4 regions of the Halomonas kalidii genome follow, and region 3 is predicted to be linked to each of the others. Evidence: predicted binding sites of a transcription regulator. Region 3 holds the regulator's gene; each other region holds the start of a gene.

Region 1 (4,414 bases), on a different contig from region 3:
AGACGCTGTCATCGAGCACCAGGTGGCCGGCCAGGCACTCGCCGTAGACCGGGTGGCCCTGCCGGCGGGCATAGGCGATCTCGTCGACGGCGTCCCGGGTCGAGACGTGTACCAGGTAGATCGGCGCGCCCAGCGTGCTGGCGATGCGGATCGCCCGGCTGGCGGCCTCGCCCTCGACCTGGGGCGGGCGCGACAGGGGGTGCGCCTCCGGCCCGGTCATGCCCTCGGCGAGCAGCTTCTGCTGCATGTGGTAGACCAGCTCGCCGTTCTCGGCATGCACGGTGGGCACCGCACCGAGTTCCAGGCAGCGCGAGAAGCTCTCCACCAGGATGTCGTCGGTGGCCATGATCGCGCCCTTGTAGGCCATGAAGTGCTTGAAGCTGTTGACGCCGTGCTCACGCACCAGGGTCCCCATCTCCTCGCGGACGCTGTCGTCCCACCAGGTGATGGCGACGTGGAAGGCGAAGTCGGCGGCGGCCTTCTCGGCCCAGCCCTGCCAGGTCTCGAAGGCCTCCAGCAGCGACTGCCCGGGGCTCGGGATCACGAAGTCGATGATCGAGGTGGTGCCGCCGGCCAGGGCGGCGGCGGTGCCGGTATAGAAGTCCTCGCTGGCCACGGTGCCCATGAACGGCAGCTGCATATGGGTGTGGGGGTCGATGCCGCCGGGCATCACATACATGCCACCGGCGTCGATCACCTCGCAGCCTGCCGGGGTGTCGAGGTCGGCGCCGATGGCCTGGATCTTGCCGTCGTCGCAGAGGATATCGGCGCGGTAGGTGTCGCTATCGGTGACCACGGTGCCACCGCGAATCAAGAGGGTCATGGGGGGTCTCGCTCGATTGTCGTTGTGGTGGGGGACTCGCCGTCGGGTCACTCCCCGTCGGTCAGGCGCGCATAGGCCTCCGGTCGGCGGTCGCGGAAGAACTGCCAGTTGTTGCGCACCTCGCGGACCATCTCGAGGTCGATCTCGTGAATCAGCAGTTCGTCGTCCTTGTCGCTGGCCTGGGCTTCGATCTGGCCGCGGGGGTTGACGATGTAGCTCGAGCCGTAGAATTCGCCGATGTTCCAGGGGGCCTCGGTGCCGACCCGGTTGATGGCGGCAATGAAGCAGCCGTTGGCGGCGGCGGAGGCCGGCTGCTCGAGTTCCCACAGGTACTGGGAGAGCCCGGCCACCGTCGCCGAGGGGTTGAAGATCACCTCGGCACCGTTGAGCGCCAGGGCGCGCCAACCCTCGGGGAAGTGGCGGTCGTAGCAGATGTAGACGCCGATCCTGCCGTAGGCGGTATCGAACACCGGCCACTCGGACCTGCCGGGCTTGAAGTAGAACTTCTCCCAGAAGCCGGCGACCTGGGGGATATGGGTCTTGTGGTACTTGCCCAGGTAGCTGCCATCGGCATCGAATACCGCGGCGGTGTTGTAGTAGACACCGGTCACGGTCTCTTCAAAGACCGGCACGATCATTACCATGCGGTGCTCGGCGGCGAGCCTCTGCATCATCCGGCAGGTCGGGCCCTCGGGCACGCGCTCGGCGGCGGCGTACCACCTGGGGTCCTGGCTGGGACAGAAATAGGGCTGGTTGAAGACTTCCTGGAAGCACAGCACCTGCACACCGGCATCGGCGGCCTGCTGGATCAGCGGCAGGTGGGCCTCGTTCATGGCCTCGCGAATCGCCTCCGGCTCGAGGTCGGTACTGGCCTTGAGACCCATCTGGATCAGGCCGATTTTCATCTTCTGCATGGTGGCTCACCCGAATCGTAGTTGTTGTCGGACCCTGGAGGACCGGAAGGTGGACCTCACGCCCCCTGGGGCTGGGTTAAAAAAGCTGTCTCAAGAGACAGCTTTTTGAAGCTAGACCCTTGCAAGGGACTCCTGCAAGTCATTTTTTCCTTTCGCTTCACCTTCCTTCAAGTCATTGTATTCAAAGAGTAATCCTGGATTTCAGCGGTTCTCTTCACCAAGCGGGTGAGCGGCTGCACCCGCATGAAGCCCCGTCAAATTCTCCACAAATAATAATAAAAACAAGTAGTTAATAAAAATAACCGAGGATTTTATTTAGACGGCTAATCGACCTTGAACCATGATGAAAACTGACTAGCCTGTCATGAAGCGTGAAAACATCCACGGTATCGGGAGCCGTTACGCAGGCCTTCCGGCCTTCTGAATTCCTGTCGATATCGTCAGTTTTTTCTGGAATTCATCGAGTTGCTGCCCATGCCCGAAGGAGGCGCGAAGGGTACCGTGACGCCCTGGCTCCGCCTTGGCAGCAACTGGGCACGCTTATTGCCTCGTGTTTGGCACGGTCGCCAGCCAGGCATGGTGAAATCATCCAGTGACGAGGAGAACAACAATGACCGCCAAGTCATCGAAGATGTTGAACAAGCAAGGCCTGATCGAACTCGAGGTGGGCGATGACGTCCGCGACAGCCCACGCTTCAACGCCGATATCGCCCCGACCAAGGCGCACGAACGCACCTGGTCGAAATGGAACATCGCCGCCCTGTGGGTGGGAATGTCGATCTGTGTGCCGACCTACACCCTGGGCGGGGTGCTGACCGCCTACTTCGGCCTCAGCGTCGGCGAGGCCCTGTTCGCGATCCTGCTCGCCAACGTGATCGTACTGATCCCGCTGACCCTCAATGCCTTCCCCGGCACCCGGTTCGGCATCCCCTTTCCGGTGGTACTGCGCTCGTCGTTCGGCATCCTCGGCTCGAATGTGCCGTGCCTGATCCGGGCGCTGGTCGGCTGTGGCTGGTTCGGCGTACAGACCATGTTCGGGGGCCTGGCCATTCACCTGCTGCTCTCGGCGATCTTCCCCCCCTGGCGGGCGCTGGAGGGCGTCGGCGAGGTGATCGGCTTCTTCGTCTTCGGGGCCATGAACCTCTACGTGGTGATTCGCGGCGCCGAATCGATCAAGTGGCTGGAGACGCTGGCGGCCCCGCTGTTGCTGGCGGTGGGTGTCGGCTTGATGTTCTGGGCCTGGCCGCACATGTCGATGACCGAGCTGTTGGCGCAGCCGCCGTCGCGCCCCGAGGGGGCGCCGGTCTACGGCTATTTCTTCGCCGGGCTGACCGCCATGGTCGGTTTCTGGGCCACGCTGTCGTTGAACATTCCCGATTTCAGCCGCTTCGCCCGAAGCCAGAAGGACCAGATCGTCGGCCAGGTACTGGGCCTGCCGCTGACCATGTTCTTCTTCGCCGCCCTGGGGGTGGTGATGACCGCCGCCTCGGCGTCGCTGGTGGGCCAGACCGTCGCCGACCCGGTCAACCTGATCGGCATGATCGACAATCCGTTCTGGGTGAGCATCGCTATGGTCCTGATCATCGTGGCGACCCTGTCCACCAATACGGCGGCCAATATCGTCTCGCCGACCAACGATTTCCAGAACGTGGCGCCGACGCTGGTCGACCACACCCGTGGGGTGCTGATCACCGGCCTGGTGGGGGTGCTGCTGATGGGCTACGACCTGCTCCAGAAGGCCGGCATCATCGCCTCCGGCGTCTCGCTGGAAAGCATGTATTCCAATTGGCTGCTGGGGTATTCCAGCCTGCTGGGGCCGATCGCCGGGATCATGGCGGTGGACTATTTCCTGATCAAGCGCCAGCAGCTCGACGTGCCGAGCCTGTATCGGGATGGGCAGGCCTACCCGGCCGTCAATGTCGCCGGCTTCATCGCCTTCGGCATACCGGTGTCGCTGACCCTCCTGTCGCTGACCACCGGCACCCTGTACTGGTTCTACGACTACGGCTGGTTCACCGGCTCGCTCCTCGGGGCGGTCATCTACTACGTGGCCAGCCTGTTGCTGTCACCGCTGCCGGCCGTCACCGCGGCCACCGGCATAGAGATCGACAAGCTGCCCTGACCCCTGGGCCGGCGGGCTTCCCTGCCCCGTGGCGTCTCGCCGCGGGGCAGCTCCGCCTCAGTGATGGTGATCCGCCGCGTCCCCGCTGCCCTCCCGGGCGCCCTGTACCCAGACCTCCACCTCGATCTCGCCGCGTTCGGCGAACTCCAGGGTCAGCGGGAAGCGCTCGCCCTCGTTGAGCGGGGTGACGAGGTTCATCAGCATCAGGTGATAACCGCCGCCCGGACGCATGGTCTGGAGGGTGCCGGCGGGGATATCGATCCGTTCGACCCGGCGCATCCGCATCACGCCGTCGTCCATGGACATGTCATGAAACTCGACCGTCTCGCTCGCCGGACTGCGGGCGCCCACCAGCACGGCGGGCTCATCACCCTCCACGCCGATGTCCACATAGGCCGCGCCGTGGGGCACGCCGGGCGGTGCCGGTGTGGCGAAGGGGTGGCTGACCCGCACGTCATCCAGGCGATAGTCGTGGGCCGTGGCGACGGTGGAGAGCACCAGGCCGGCGGCCAGCAGCAGGGAGGCGATCACGCGCATCTTGCATGGGTCCTTGTC
Region 2 (4,414 bases), on a different contig from region 3:
CGCCGGGCTCCACCTCGATGAAGGGCTCGGCGCGATGGTTCATCAGCCGTGGCGCACGGCCGGTGCGGGTCATGGTGTGCCACTGGTCGCGCACCCGGCCGGTATTGAGGCGCAGCGGCCGAGTCCCGCTCAGCGTTTGCCGCGGCCCATGCGGGCGCACCGGAATCAGCCGGGCCAGGCCATCCGGGGTGGCGAAACGGCCATCCTCGAACAGCCGGGCGGTGCCGTGGGGGACATCGGCGGTCACCGGCCACTGGATCGGCGCCAGGGCGTCATAGGCCGCCCGGTCGAGCCCGGCCAGTCCGGAGATATCGAACAGCCGCGCGGAGTCGGTGCCGGCCTGGTTCTCGAACCCCGACAGCCGGGCATGCTCGTCGAAGATCTCGCCCGGGTGCTCATAGGCGAAGGCCTCGCCGAACCCGAGTCGGCGGGCCACCTGGGTGATGATCCACCAGTCGTGACGTGCCTCCCCCGGCGGCGGCAGGATGCCGCGCTGCCGGGAGATGCGCCGCTCGGAGTTGGTCACGGTGCCGTCCTTCTCCGACCAGCCCGAGGCCGGCAGCACGATGTCGGCGTAGGGCAGCAGGTCGGTATCGGCCACGCACTCGGAGACGATCACCAGCGGACACTTCGCCAGGGCCCGGCGCACCCGGTGAACGTCGGGCAGACTGACCGCCGGGTTGGTGGCCATGATCCATACCGCCCGCACCTCGCCTCGTTCGATCGCCTCGAACAGCTCCAGCGCCTTGTGGCCCGGCCCGTCCGGCACATCCGGCGCCAGGTGCTGCGTGGCCCAGAAGCGGGTGACGCGGTCGATGGCCCCGGGACTGTGGTAGTCCATGTGAGCCGCCAACTGGTTGGCCAATCCGCCCACCTCGCGGCCCCCCATGGCGTTGGGTTGGCCGGTGATCGAGAAGGGCCCGGCGCCCGGCAACCCGATCTTGCCGCCGGCCAGGTGGCAGTTGATGATGGCATTGCACTTGTCGGTACCGCTGGAGGACTGGTTGATTCCCTGGGAGTAGAGGGTCACCACGTGCAGTTGGCTGGCGAACCAGTAGAAGAAGGTCTCGAGGCGTTCCGGGTCGACATCGCAGTCGGCGGCGATGGCCTCCACCGCGCCGTCGCCCTCCCGGGCCGTGGCCAGGGCGTCATCGAAGCCGGTGGTGTGCTTCTCGAGATAGACGCGGTCCAGCCTGCCCTTGTCGGCCATCCAGGCCAGCAGGCCGTTGAACAGCCGGGCGTCGCTGCCGGGCTTGAGGCCCAGGTAGAGGTCGGCGATCTCGCAGGTGTCCGTCACCCGGGGATCGATCACCACCACCCGCATCAGAGGGTTGCGACTCTTGGCGGTGCGCAGGCGCTGGTAGAGCACCGGGTGGTTCCAGGCCAGGTTCGAGCCGACCAGCACCACCAGCTCGGCCTCCTCGATGTCCTCGTAGTTGCAGGGCACCGCATCGGCCCCCAGGGAGCGCTTGTAGGCGGCGACCGCCGAGGCCATGCAGAGCCGCGAGTTGGTATCCAGGTGTGGCGTACCGAGAAAGCCCTTGAACAGCTTGTTGGCGACATAGTAGTCCTCGGTGAGCAGTTGCCCCGAGAGATAGGCCGCCACCGCCCCCTTGCCGTGGTCGCGGCGAGTCGCCTGCAGTCGATCGGCCACGGCGTCGAGTGCCGTCTCCCAGTCGACCTCGGCACCGTCGACCCGCGGGCGGGTCAGTCGGCCGTGGTCTCCCAGGGTCTCGTGCAGTGCCGAGCCCTTGACGCACAGCCGCCCGAAGTTGGCCGGGTGATCGGCATCGCCGTCCACCCCGGTGATCCGGTCGTTCTCCACGCAGGCCAGCACGCCACAGCCGACGCCGCAGTAGGGGCAGGTGGTTCGGGCCTGATGCATGACGATCTCCTGTCGCGGTAGGTCTGGAAACGGCGACGCCCGCCAACACCCCCCTGAGCAGGGGACCGTTGGCGGGCGTCGTTGCCTGGTCGGAGAGCCGGCATGGCTCTCCTTACCGTGTGATCAGCTAGTGCCACCCCTCAAGCAACACACATGCCATGCTGTAATTTCTGCTGTCACTCCAAAGACCTGAGGCTCCCTCGCCCCCCCTGCCGGGAACCTTGGCTCTCGCCCACCGCACCAATGACTATCATGACCGGCCACACCATGCACCACCCTGGTGCCGACAGCCCTCGACACGACGGCCACGCTTCCCTCCCACCCGCCCGGGACTGGCGTCCCGCCTCGAGGTAGCGGTAACTGGAATGCATCTTGCAGTGCAGTAAACGCACGCAACACGACGAGCGACACAGCCATGCCACCACCCCTGAACATCCTGCTGATCGACGACGAGGTCGTGCGCGCCGCCATGGTCGAGGAGGCCCTCACCAGCGAGGGTCATACGGTCATCTGCCATCTGCAGAGCCCGGCGAGCCTCAACGAGATGGTCGCCCGCCACCAGCCCGACGTGGTGATCATCGACATGGAATCGCCCGATCGCGACACCCTGGAGAGCATGGCCCTGCTCAATCGCGAGAACCCGCGTCCGGTGGTGTTCTTCGCCGACCAGCACGACCCCGATACCATGCAGGCGGCACTGCAGTCGGGCGTCAGCGCCTACGTGGTCGATGGCCTGGTGCCCGGCCGGGTCAAGGCCATCATCGAGGTCGCCATCGCCCGTTTCGATGCCTTCCAGTCCATGCGCCAGGAGCTCGACCAGGCGCGTAACCAGTTGGCCGACCGCAAACGCATCGAACGCGCCAAGGGCCTGCTGATGAAGCACCAGGACTGCGACGAGGAGCAGGCCTATCGCATGCTGCGCAAGCTGGCCATGGATCGCGGCCAACGACTGGCCGAGGTCGCCGACAGCGTCATCGACATTCTCGAACGCCTGAACCCTCGATCACCCGAGTAGGGGCCCCTGTCATGAACGAGACAGCCATGAGCACGACGGCCATGCCGCCATCCCCCGAACTGGAACGCCTGACCCTGGGCTTCATTCCCCTGCTGGATGCCGCCCTGCTGATCATCGCCCGGGAGCGGGGGTTCTTCGCCGAGCAGGGCCTCGAGGTCTCGCTGTCGCGGGAGAACGCCTGGTCGACGCTGCGTGACAAGGTCGCCGCCGGCCTGCTCGATGGCGCCCAGATGCTGGCGCCACTACCGCTGGCCATGAGCCTGGGACTGGGCCGGGCGCCCTGCGATGCCCGGGCACCGATCATCCTGAGCCGCAACGGCAATACCCTCACGCTCTCCGAGACGCTCTGCCGCGACAGCGGCGCGGCACTCGGTGAGGATCCCGCGATGGGCGCACGCGCGCTGGGCGACTGGCTGCGCCGGCAAGCGGGCGAACGTCGCCCCCGCCTGGCCATGGTCTATCCCTTCTCCTGCCAGCACTATCTGCTGCGCGAGTGGCTCTCGCTGGCGGGCATCGACGCCGAGCGAGAGGTGGAGCTCATCGCCCTGCCGCCCCCCCGCATGGTGGAAGCCCTGCAGGAGGGGCGCATCGACGGCTTCTGCGCCGGCGAGCCCTGGGGGACCCTGGCCCGCCACCGCGGCGCGGGGCGGCTGGTCGCCACCGGCGCCCAGTTGTGGCCCGACCATCCGGAGAAGGTGCTCGGCGTGACCGGCTCCTGGGCGCGGCGCTACCCGGCCACCCAGGCGGCGCTGATCCGCGCCCTGGAGCGGGCGAGCACCTGGCTCGCCGAATCCCCCGAGCATGGGCGCCGGGCACGGGACTGGCTCGCCCTGCCGCCCTATCTCGACCGCTCGATCTGCCACCTCGACGGCCTGGGGCTGGACAGGGCGCCGATTCACCAGCGCCTCCACGGCGAGGGTGTGCTCCGCCCCTCCCCCGCGACAGCGGGCCGCTTCGCCGAGCACATCGGCCGGCACATGCGCGACCACGGCCGCACGCTCGATCTGCACACCCTGGAGGAGTGCTACAGCCCTGTGCATTTCGATGCGGCCACGCACCACTGATGTGCAACAGCACGCCTGACCAGGCTGGCATTGGCACACCAGCCCGCTCACAACCACATGAATTAACTTAAAAAAACTGAGCTTCCTGGCATTCTGGCCGGATTCTTGACTGAGTAACGGCACCAGGCGATCAATGGCGATCGCACGCCATATCATGACGAAGACGTCTCTGCGCACTCCCCGAAGGGAGGCGGCGCCGAGGCGTCTTTTTCGTTTCATCATTTCTGCATCAAAGAAGAGAGGTGTCAGGACATGCGTCATCGACATCCCGACTCCCCGGCGACCGAGCACCTGGTGATCGTTGGTAACGGCATGGCCGGCCACCGGCTGGTCGAGACGCTGCTCAAGCGCGACGACCGCCCCGCCCGCATCACCGTGATCGGCGAGGAGCGGGTAGCGGCCTACAACCGCATCCTGCTCTCGCCGCTGCTCGCCGGTGAAATGACCCGC
Region 3 (4,414 bases):
GGCGCGATTGATCGACAGCTCGGGGCGCATCTGGTTCAGCCAGGGCAAGGTCGGCACCCTGGGCGCCGGCGGCAATCCCCTCACCCTCTCCGGCGACGCCCGCCTGCACGCTCCCGAGGAGCACTGGCAACTCGACACCGATATCCTGCACTTCGATGCCGACACCGGCCACGCCTGGAGCGAAGCCCCGGCGCTGCTGCGCCAACCGCCCCAGCGCATGCGCGGTGAGCGCTTCGACGCCTGGATCCATGACAATCGCGCCCGCCTGACCGACAATGTCCGCGGTCACCATCCGCCCGAGACGCTATCCCCCACCGACGAGGACCCCGAGCCATGACGCGACAGCCCCCTGCCTCCCTGCTGGCCCCGGCACTGCTCGGGTTGGCCCTCACGGTCCTGGTCGCTCCCTCGGCGCAGGCCCTGGAGGGCGACGCCAGCGCTCCCATCGAGGTGGAGGCGAACCAGCTCGATCTCGACGACCGCGCCGGCACCGCCGTCTATACCGGCGACGTGGACATCCGCCAGGGCAGCATGCAACTGACCGGTGACCGGGTCGAGATCCGCCGCAACGCGTCGGGCGAACTCTCTCACGCCATCGCCACCGGCGAACGCGCCTACATCGAGCAGCTGCCGGCACCTGACGAGCCACTCGTGCGCGGCTGGGGACGCACCATCGTCTATTACGTCGCCGAGCGGCGGGTGGAACTGATCGATCGCGCCGAGCTGCACCAGGGCGGCGACACCTTCGACGGCGGCTATCTCGAGTATTTCCTCGATCGGCGCGTGGTCCAGGCCCGCTCGGAGGCCGAGGGCGTCGAAGAGCGCCAGCGCATACGCATGACCCTGCAGCCCGAGCAATAAGGGACGACATGAAGACACTCCGCGCCAGCCATCTGGCCAAGAGCTACAAGCGCCGCCGCGTGGTGCAGGACATCAGCCTGGCCATCGGCCAAGGCAGCATCGTCGGCCTGCTCGGCCCCAATGGGGCCGGCAAGACCACCTCCTTCTACATGATCGTCGGGCTGGTTCGCGCCGATGCCGGCGAGGTCCACATCGACGACCTCGACCTGACGAAGGCCGCCATGCACGAACGAGCCCGGGCCGGTATCGGGTATCTGCCCCAGGAAGCCTCGATCTTCCGCAAGCTCTCGGTGGCCGACAACATCATGGCGATCCTCGAGACCCGCCAGGACCTCGACCGCACAGGGCGCAGGGCACGGCTCGAGCAGTTGCTCGAGGACTTCCATGTCACCCATATCCGCGACAACCTCGGCATGAGCCTCTCCGGCGGCGAGCGGCGCCGGGTGGAGATCGCCAGGGCGCTGGCCACGGAACCCGCCTTCATCCTCCTCGACGAACCCTTCGCCGGGGTCGACCCCATCTCGGTGGGCGAGATCAAGGCCATCATCCGTCAGCTCAAGGCCCGTGATATCGGCGTCCTGATCACCGACCACAACGTGCGCGAGACCCTCGATATCTGCGATACCGCCTACATCGTCGGCGACGGCCAGATCATCGCCGAGGGCGATGCCGAGGCGATCCTGGCCAACCAGCGGGTGCGTGAAGTGTACCTCGGCGAAGACTTCCGCCTCTGACCACATCTACCGCAACTTACTGATATAAAGGCTATTGCAGCATGGCGGCATGAAAATTGCCGATGGCATGCTTATTGCTAATAAAAGACTTGCAACGCGCCGGGCAGCGGACTAGGGTGGGGGTTTTCGGCGAATGAGCACACACCTCTCATGGCCATGAAAGCATCCCTGCAACTGCGTGTCGGCACCCAGCTGACCATGACGCCTCAACTGCAGCAGGCCATCGCCCTGCTGCAGCTCTCCACCCTGGACCTGCGCCAGGAGATTCAGCAGGCCCTGGAGTCGAACCCCATGCTGGAGCTCGATGACGGCTTCGGCGAACAGGCAGCGAGCGAGCCTGCCGATGACGACTGGGCCAGCGAGATCCCCAGCGAACTCTCGGTCGACAGCGACTGGTCGGACACCTACCAGGATCTGGGCGCCTCTCCCGCCGGCAGCGGCGAGGGCCCAGACTTCGAGCGCCAGGCCTCGGGCCAGAGCCTGCAGGACCACCTCGCCTGGCAGTTGGCCATGACCGACCTGGACGAACGTCAGCGACACATCGCCGAGAGCCTGATCGATGCCGTGAACGGCGCCGGCTACCTGGCCCAGCCGCTCGACGAATTGCGTGACGGGCTCAAGAACCAGGGGCTCGAGGGACTCAAGAGTCGCGAGGTGGAGCAGGTATTGCTGCGCCTGCAGCAGTTCGAGCCGACCGGCATCTTCGCCCGGGACCTGCGCGAATGCCTGATGCTGCAACTCGCCGCCCTGCCCGACGACACCCCGTTGCTGCCCCAGGCCCGGCGCCTGGTGCGCCAGTTTCTCGAAGCGCTGGCCGGTGACGACCGCCGCCTGCTCAAGCGCCGACTCGGCCTCGATGACGATGCCCTCGACGAGGTGATCGCCCTGGTGCGCTCACTGGACCCGAGGCCGGGCAGTCGCTATTCGGAATCCGACAACGACTACGTCATTCCCGACCTGGTCGCCCGTCACGACAACCGCGGCTGGCAGGTGGAGCTCAACCCCGAGGCCCTGCCACGGCTACGCATCCAACCCGACTATGCGGCACTGATTCGCCGCGCCGACAAGAGCCAGGACAACCAGTTCCTCAAGAATCACCTGCAGGAGGCCCGCTGGTTGATGAAGAGCCTCTCCAGCCGCAACGACACCCTGCTGCGGGTAGGACGCGAGATCATGGCGCGCCAGCTCGACTTCCTCGAGCAGGGCGAGGAGGCGATGCGGCCATTGATACTGGCCGATATCGCCCAGGCCGTGGAGATGCACGAATCGACCATCTCGCGAGTCACCACCCAGAAGTTCATCCACACCCCCCGCGGCGTCTTCGAGCTGAAGTATTTCTTCTCCAGCCAGGTCGGCAACGGGGATGGCGACGCTCACTCGAGCACCGCGATCCGCGCCCGCATCCGCAAGCTGATCCAGGAGGAGCCGCCACGCAAGCCGCTCTCCGACAGCAAGCTGGTGACGCTGCTCGAGGAGGCCGGCATCAGCGTCGCGCGGCGGACCGTGGCCAAGTATCGGGAGGCCATGGGCATCGCCTCCTCCAGCGAGCGCAAGCGGCTAAGGTGAGTGAGCGCCAGTCGCCGCTGGCATCGCCCTCAGCAGGGGGTTTGCAGGGCAGGAAAAAGGGTTACAATCGAGGCACCAATCGAAGGACGAAGGAGCGTGTCATGCAAGTCAACATCACCGGCCATCATGTGGAACTGACCGACGCCCTGCGTGACTATGTGAACGAAAAGCTCACTCGCGTGGAACGCCACTACGACAACATCACCACCGTGCAGGTAACGCTCTCCGTCGAGAAGGAACGCCAGCAGGCCGCCTGCACCCTGCATGCCGCCGGTGCCGATCTGCACGCCGAGGCCATGGACGGTGACATGTACGCCGCCATCGATGCGCTCGCCGACAAGCTGGACCGCCAGTTGGTCAAGCACAAGGAGAAGGTCCAGGCCCGCGCCCAGGGCGCCGGTGCCCGCTGATCCATCATGACACTCGAAGCCATCCTGCCCCCCGAGCGCACCCTGTTCGGCGTGCCCGGGGGAAGCAAGAAGCGGGTACTGGAATTCTTCAGCACCTTCATCGCACAGAACACACCGAGCCTCGACAGCCAGGAAGTCTTCGGCCGCCTGATCGGCCGTGAGCGGCTGGGCAGCACGGGTATCGGCAACGGCGTCGCCATTCCCCATGCCCGCGACCCGCACTGCAAGGCTCCCCTTGCCGGCTTCCTGAAGCTGGCCGAGCCGATCGACTTCGACGCCATCGATGGCGAGCCGGTTGACCTGATCTTCGTGCTGCTGGTACCGGAAGAGGCCGACGATGCCCACCTCGCGCTGCTGGCCCAGGTCGCGGGCGTGATGAACGATGCCGAGACCCGCGGCCGGCTGCGCAAGAGCGCGAGCCAGCGCGAGCTCCATGAGCGACTCATCGAGGCGATCCGACGACAGTCCTCGGGCTGATCGTCGCTCACCGGGCCACCCGGCCAGTCACACGACCAGGAGACCCGCCATGCAGCTCGTGATCATCAGCGGCCGATCCGGCTCCGGCAAGTCGATCGCACTGCAGGCCCTCGAGGACCTCGGCTACTACGCCATCGACAACCTGCCGGCCATGCTGCTCGGCCCGCTGGTGGACGAACTCAGCAGCGATCACTCGCCCCACACCTCGATCGCGGTGAGCATCGATGCGCGCAACCTGCCCCATGCACTGGAGCGCTTTCCCACCCTGCTGGAGGAAGTGCGCGCGCGCGGAATCGACGGCCAGGTGATCTACCTCACCACCGATGCCCGCATCCTGCTCGAGCGCTACTCGGCCACCCGCCGCCG
Region 4 (4,414 bases), on a different contig from region 3:
GCGCCGAACATGTGGCGGTAGTGCACCGGCTGCGGCGTGGGAATCGAGGCGTTGGGGTCGCCCATGGGGGCGGCGGCGATCATCCCCGCCTTGAGGATCAGCGCCGGCTTGACGCCGAAGAAGGCCGGGCTCCACAGCACCAGGTCGGCCAGCTTGCCCACCTCCACCGAGCCCACCTCGTGGGCGATGCCGTGGGTGATCGCCGGGTTGATGGTGTACTTGGCGATATAGCGCCTGGCCCGGAAGTTGTCGGCGCCGAGTGCCTCGTCCTCCTCGAGCAGGCCGCGCTGCACCTTCATCTTGTGGGCGGTCTGCCAGGTGCGGCACACCACCTCGCCGACCCGCCCCATGGCCTGGGAGTCGGAGGCGATCATCGAGATCACCCCCAGGTCGTGGAGAATGTCCTCGGCGGCGATGGTCTCGCGGCGGATGCGCGAGTCGGCGAAGGCCACGTCCTCGGGGATGTTGGGATCGAGGTGGTGGCACACCATCAGCATGTCGAGGTGTTCGTCGACGGTGTTGACGGTATAAGGGCGCGTCGGATTGGTCGACGACGGCAGCACGTAGGCTTTCGAGCAGGCGGTGAGGATGTCCGGCGCGTGTCCTCCCCCGGCCCCCTCGGTGTGGTAGGTGTGGATGCCCCGTTCCTTGAACGCCGCCAGGGTGTCCTCGACGAAGCCCGACTCGTTCAGGGTGTCGGTGTGGATGGCGATCTGGACGTCGTACTTCTCGGCCACACTCAGGCAGTTGTCGATGGCGGCCGGCGTGGTGCCCCAATCCTCGTGCAGCTTGAGCCCCATGGCGCCGGCCACGAGCTGGGCCTCGAGCGCCTCGGGCAGGCTGGCGTTGCCCTTGCCGAGAAACCCGATGTTCATCGGCAGGTCATCGACCGCCTGGAGCATTCTGCCGAGGTGCCAGGCCCCCGGCGTGCAGGTGGTGGCATTCGACCCGGTGGCAGGTCCCGTGCCGCCGCCGAGCATGGTGGTGATGCCGCTCATCAGCGCCTCTTCCACCTGCTGGGGGCAGATGAAGTGGATGTGGGCATCGATGCCGCCGGCGGTGAGGATCTTGCCCTCCCCGGCGATCACCTCGGTGCCCGGGCCGATGACGATCTCCACGTCGGGCTGGGTGTCGGGGTTGCCGGCCTTGCCGATGGCTTTGACGCGCCCGGCCTGAAGCCCCACGTCGGCCTTGACGATCCCCCACCAGTCGAGGATCAGCGCATTGGTGATCACGGTATCCATCACCGCTTCGTCACAGCGCTGGCTCTGGCCCATGCCGTCGCGGATCACCTTGCCGCCACCGAACTTGACCTCGTCGCCGTAGTGGGTGGCGTCGCGCTCCACCTCGATCCACAGCTCGGTGTCACCCAGGCGCACCCGGTCGCCCACGGTGGGACCGTACATGTCGGCATAGGCCCGACGACTGATCTTCATGATTGCTCTCCATTGCCGTCGGGGTCGGAAGTCGATGGGGTTCGCGCGGCAGCGGGCGCGGTAGAAAGCGCTCCCATCACCTCGCCACGAAAACCGTAGAGATGACGGCGGCCGGCGAAGGGAATCAACGTCACCTCGCGGGTCTGGCCCGGCTCGAAGCGGATCGCCGTGCCGGCGGCCACGTCGAGGCGATGGCCGCGCGCCTTGTCACGATCGAAGATCAAGGCCGGGTTGGCCTCGGCGAAATGGTAGTGGGAACCGATCTGGACCGGACGGTCGCCGGTGTTAGCGACCTCGACGGTGATCCGCTCGCGTCCCGCACAGAGTTCGATCTCGCCGTCCTGCAACTGGTACTGTCCTGGAATCATTGGGCCGGGAATCATTGCCATCTCCTTAGACGATGGGGTCGTGGACCGTGACCAGCTTGGTCCCATCCGGGAAGGTGGCCTCCACCTGCACCTCGTCGACCATCTCGGCCACGCCCTCCATGACGTCGTCGCGGGTCAGGATCTCGCGACCGTGGCTCATCAGCTCGGCGACGCTACGCCCGTCCCGGGCCCCCTCCATGATCTCGAAGCTGATCAGCGCCACCGCCTCGGGATAGTTGAGCTTGAGGCCGCGCGCCTTCCTGCGTTCGGCAAGCTGGGCGGCCGAGAACAGCAGCAGCTTGTCCTTGTCTCTGGGGGTCAGTTCCATATCGGATGGCCTCGTATCATTCGTCTAAGGTACGGTCCTGGTAGGAGCCACGCTTTGCGGGGCGATGCGGCGCGAAGCGGCGCTGGCGGCCGTCTGCCACGTCAGCGGTTACCGCCGGGGCGCCTGCGGCGCCAATCGCTCGGCAGAGCCAAGCTCCTACGAAAACCTGCCAAGCAGCAGGGTCATGTCCGCCAGATCCGCGGCACACAGGCCTCGCGACCGATCAGCCGCGGCCTCAACACCTTCCAGGCCGCCTCGCACAGCGCCCAGGCCTCGTTGCGTTCATGCCCCAGGTAGCGCAGCAACAGCACGCCCTGGCGAGCGGTGACCGCCCAGCGCGGGCTCGCCTCGATCGCCTCGCGCAAGCTGGCGATGGCGGCCGTTTCGTCGGGCAGACCCACGGCCCACAGCGTGGCCTGGACGGTGGCGCCCCCCTGCCCCCAGCGCCCGCCAAAGCGGGGGTGCCCCGGATCCAGCGGCTGTCGCTCCAGCCACAGCGGCTTGCCATCCCGCGTCAGGCGAAAGCGCTGGTCGATGCGGCCGGAGACATAGGGCAGCCGGCTCGCCGGGCGGCCCAGTGCCAGCACCTCCCAGCCCAGGCAGCGCGCCGTTCCCGTCAACTCGATATGGGTGCCCTGCTCACCCCGCGAACCGTCGAAGGCGATGGTCTCCTGGGGCAGCCATTCGAGAATGCCGCCATCGGCCACCTCGAGGTGTGCCTGCTGCGACCAGGCCACCCCGTGGCTGTCGGCCTTGTAGAGCTTGTTGGCGGCCGGCGTGGTGAGCAGCGCCCGGGCGCCGGTGCCCACTCGGGCAGAGATCGTCAGGGCATCGCCGCTGACCAGCCCGCCCGGCGGGTGCAGCAGGTAGACATGGCAGGCGCCCATTCCCCCTTCCGGATAGAAGGGCCGCTGCACCCGCAACGGGCCCCGATGGCGGGCCCGGGTCATGCGGGTCACGCCGCCGCGATTGTCGAAACCGAGCTCCAGCGACGCCGCCCAGCGCCGGCCGGCATCGAAGCGATGTCCGGAGTCCTCGGCTCCCGGGCTCCGCGACAGGGCATAGGGCATGGCTGGCGGGAAAGCCGTCATCGGCAACTGCCTTCTGGTCTGGTACGTGGGACGCGTCGAGTGGCAACTGCCCTGTTCATGGCAATGCTCGTACCAGAACGGTGAGAATCATGAATATTCCATGATATTCATCATCTTATATCGTATACAAAGAACCATGCATGACCGTTCCGCGAGCAGCCACGGCACCGGATTGGTGCAGCCCGGCCCCTCGAATGCACCAGTATCGCAAGGCCAGATGGGCATCAGTCCCATACCGGTGCATTCGACGACGTCACCGGCAGCATGGGGGCCGGCCGATGCGACGTCACCGCTAGCGCTCCGGCACCTGCGCCCATCGCAATCCCTCCAGATAGTGGGTGATCTGGCTCGGTTCATGGAGATAGAACAGCTTCTCGATGGCAAAGGCACAGTTGAAGGTGGGCAGCATGGCGAGGAGTCGCTCCTTCGCCTCGACGGCATCATCCCGCCGGCCCAGATGGGCCAGGGCAACGGCACGGTGGGCGGCGGTCCAGTACTGGCAGTTGGGCAGGTTGGCGGCCCGCTCCGTCCACTCCAGGGAACGTTCGTAGTCACCCTTGAAGATGAGCGCCAGCGCGCCATAGGTGTAGAAGGCCCATAGCTGCGGGTCGTTGGGGCTCAGCGCAATGGCGCGCTCGAACTGCACCATGGCTTCGTCATAGCGACACTCATAGGCCAGCGAATCCCCCATGCCGCAATAGGCCGCCGCGAAGGAGGGATTGAGGTCGATGGCGATCCGGTTATCGGCGATGGCCCGCCGATATTCCTGGCGGGCCAGCAACACCCGGCCGCGCAGCATGTGGAAGGTGGCATTCTGGTGATCGATCCGCAGGGCCCTGTCACAGGCAGCGAGCGCCTCGTCAAGCAGCTTCCGGTCCGGTGGCGTGTCCCAGTAGACCATGCCCAGCACGACGGCATAGGCCCACCACGCCTGGGCTTCGCCAAACATGGGATCCTGGAGCTGACTCTGGCGCAGCAAACGCTGGGCTTCCTGGTTGCCTTCCCCGGTGAACCGGAACAAGTGGTAGCACCCGAGGTGAAAGCAGTCCCAGGCTTGCAGATTCGCCGGTCGCGAGACCATGATCTTGTGCCGCTCGGCAAACCCGATCTCCGGCTCCAGCCGAGCGGCGATCTTTTCCGTGATCTCGTCCTGCAGGACAAGGATTTCGGATCGCTCGCGATCGAAGCGTT

The links. Region 3 encodes sigma-54, which starts transcription at its own class of promoters, with help from an activator protein. Its sites were predicted from a motif close to TGGCACNNNNNTTGCTNT; they were not measured.
Region 1: the regulator sigma-54 is predicted to act here: its motif matches at 2,270-2,287, upstream of QLQ85_RS21485 (NCS1 family nucleobase:cation symporter-1).
Region 2: the regulator sigma-54 is predicted to act here: its motif matches at 2,247-2,264, upstream of QLQ85_RS18955 (ANTAR domain-containing response regulator).
Region 4: the regulator sigma-54 is predicted to act here: its motif matches at 3,281-3,298, upstream of QLQ85_RS13345 (urease accessory protein UreD).

What each region holds. Positions count from the first base shown of each region.
Region 1 covers NZ_JASCQN010000054.1:206,361-210,774, forward strand. The annotation lists gene hydA (dihydropyrimidinase) at 1-823, opposite strand, end outside; gene QLQ85_RS21480 (nitrilase-related carbon-nitrogen hydrolase) at 871-1,737, opposite strand; gene QLQ85_RS21485 (NCS1 family nucleobase:cation symporter-1) at 2,348-3,859, shown strand; gene QLQ85_RS21490 (copper chaperone PCu(A)C) at 3,917-4,396, opposite strand.
Region 2 covers NZ_JASCQN010000051.1:507,102-511,515, reverse strand. The annotation lists gene QLQ85_RS18960 (nitrate reductase) at 1-1,885, opposite strand, end outside; gene QLQ85_RS18955 (ANTAR domain-containing response regulator) at 2,301-2,900, shown strand; gene QLQ85_RS18950 (CmpA/NrtA family ABC transporter substrate-binding protein) at 2,927-3,964, shown strand; gene QLQ85_RS18945 (NAD(P)/FAD-dependent oxidoreductase) at 4,217-4,414, shown strand, end outside.
Region 3 covers NZ_JASCQN010000025.1:275,903-280,316, reverse strand. The annotation lists gene lptC (LPS export ABC transporter periplasmic protein LptC) at 1-337, shown strand, start outside; gene lptA (lipopolysaccharide transport periplasmic protein LptA) at 334-861, shown strand; gene lptB (LPS export ABC transporter ATP-binding protein) at 870-1,595, shown strand; gene QLQ85_RS05925 (RNA polymerase factor sigma-54) at 1,746-3,161, shown strand; gene hpf (ribosome hibernation-promoting factor, HPF/YfiA family) at 3,263-3,571, shown strand; gene ptsN (PTS IIA-like nitrogen regulatory protein PtsN) at 3,578-4,048, shown strand; gene rapZ (RNase adapter RapZ) at 4,098-4,414, shown strand, end outside.
Region 4 covers NZ_JASCQN010000041.1:173,106-177,519, forward strand. The annotation lists gene ureC (urease subunit alpha) at 1-1,436, opposite strand, end outside; gene QLQ85_RS13335 (urease subunit beta) at 1,433-1,804, opposite strand; gene QLQ85_RS13340 (urease subunit gamma) at 1,830-2,132, opposite strand; gene QLQ85_RS13345 (urease accessory protein UreD) at 2,315-3,223, opposite strand; gene QLQ85_RS13350 (winged helix-turn-helix domain-containing tetratricopeptide repeat protein) at 3,516-4,414, opposite strand, start outside.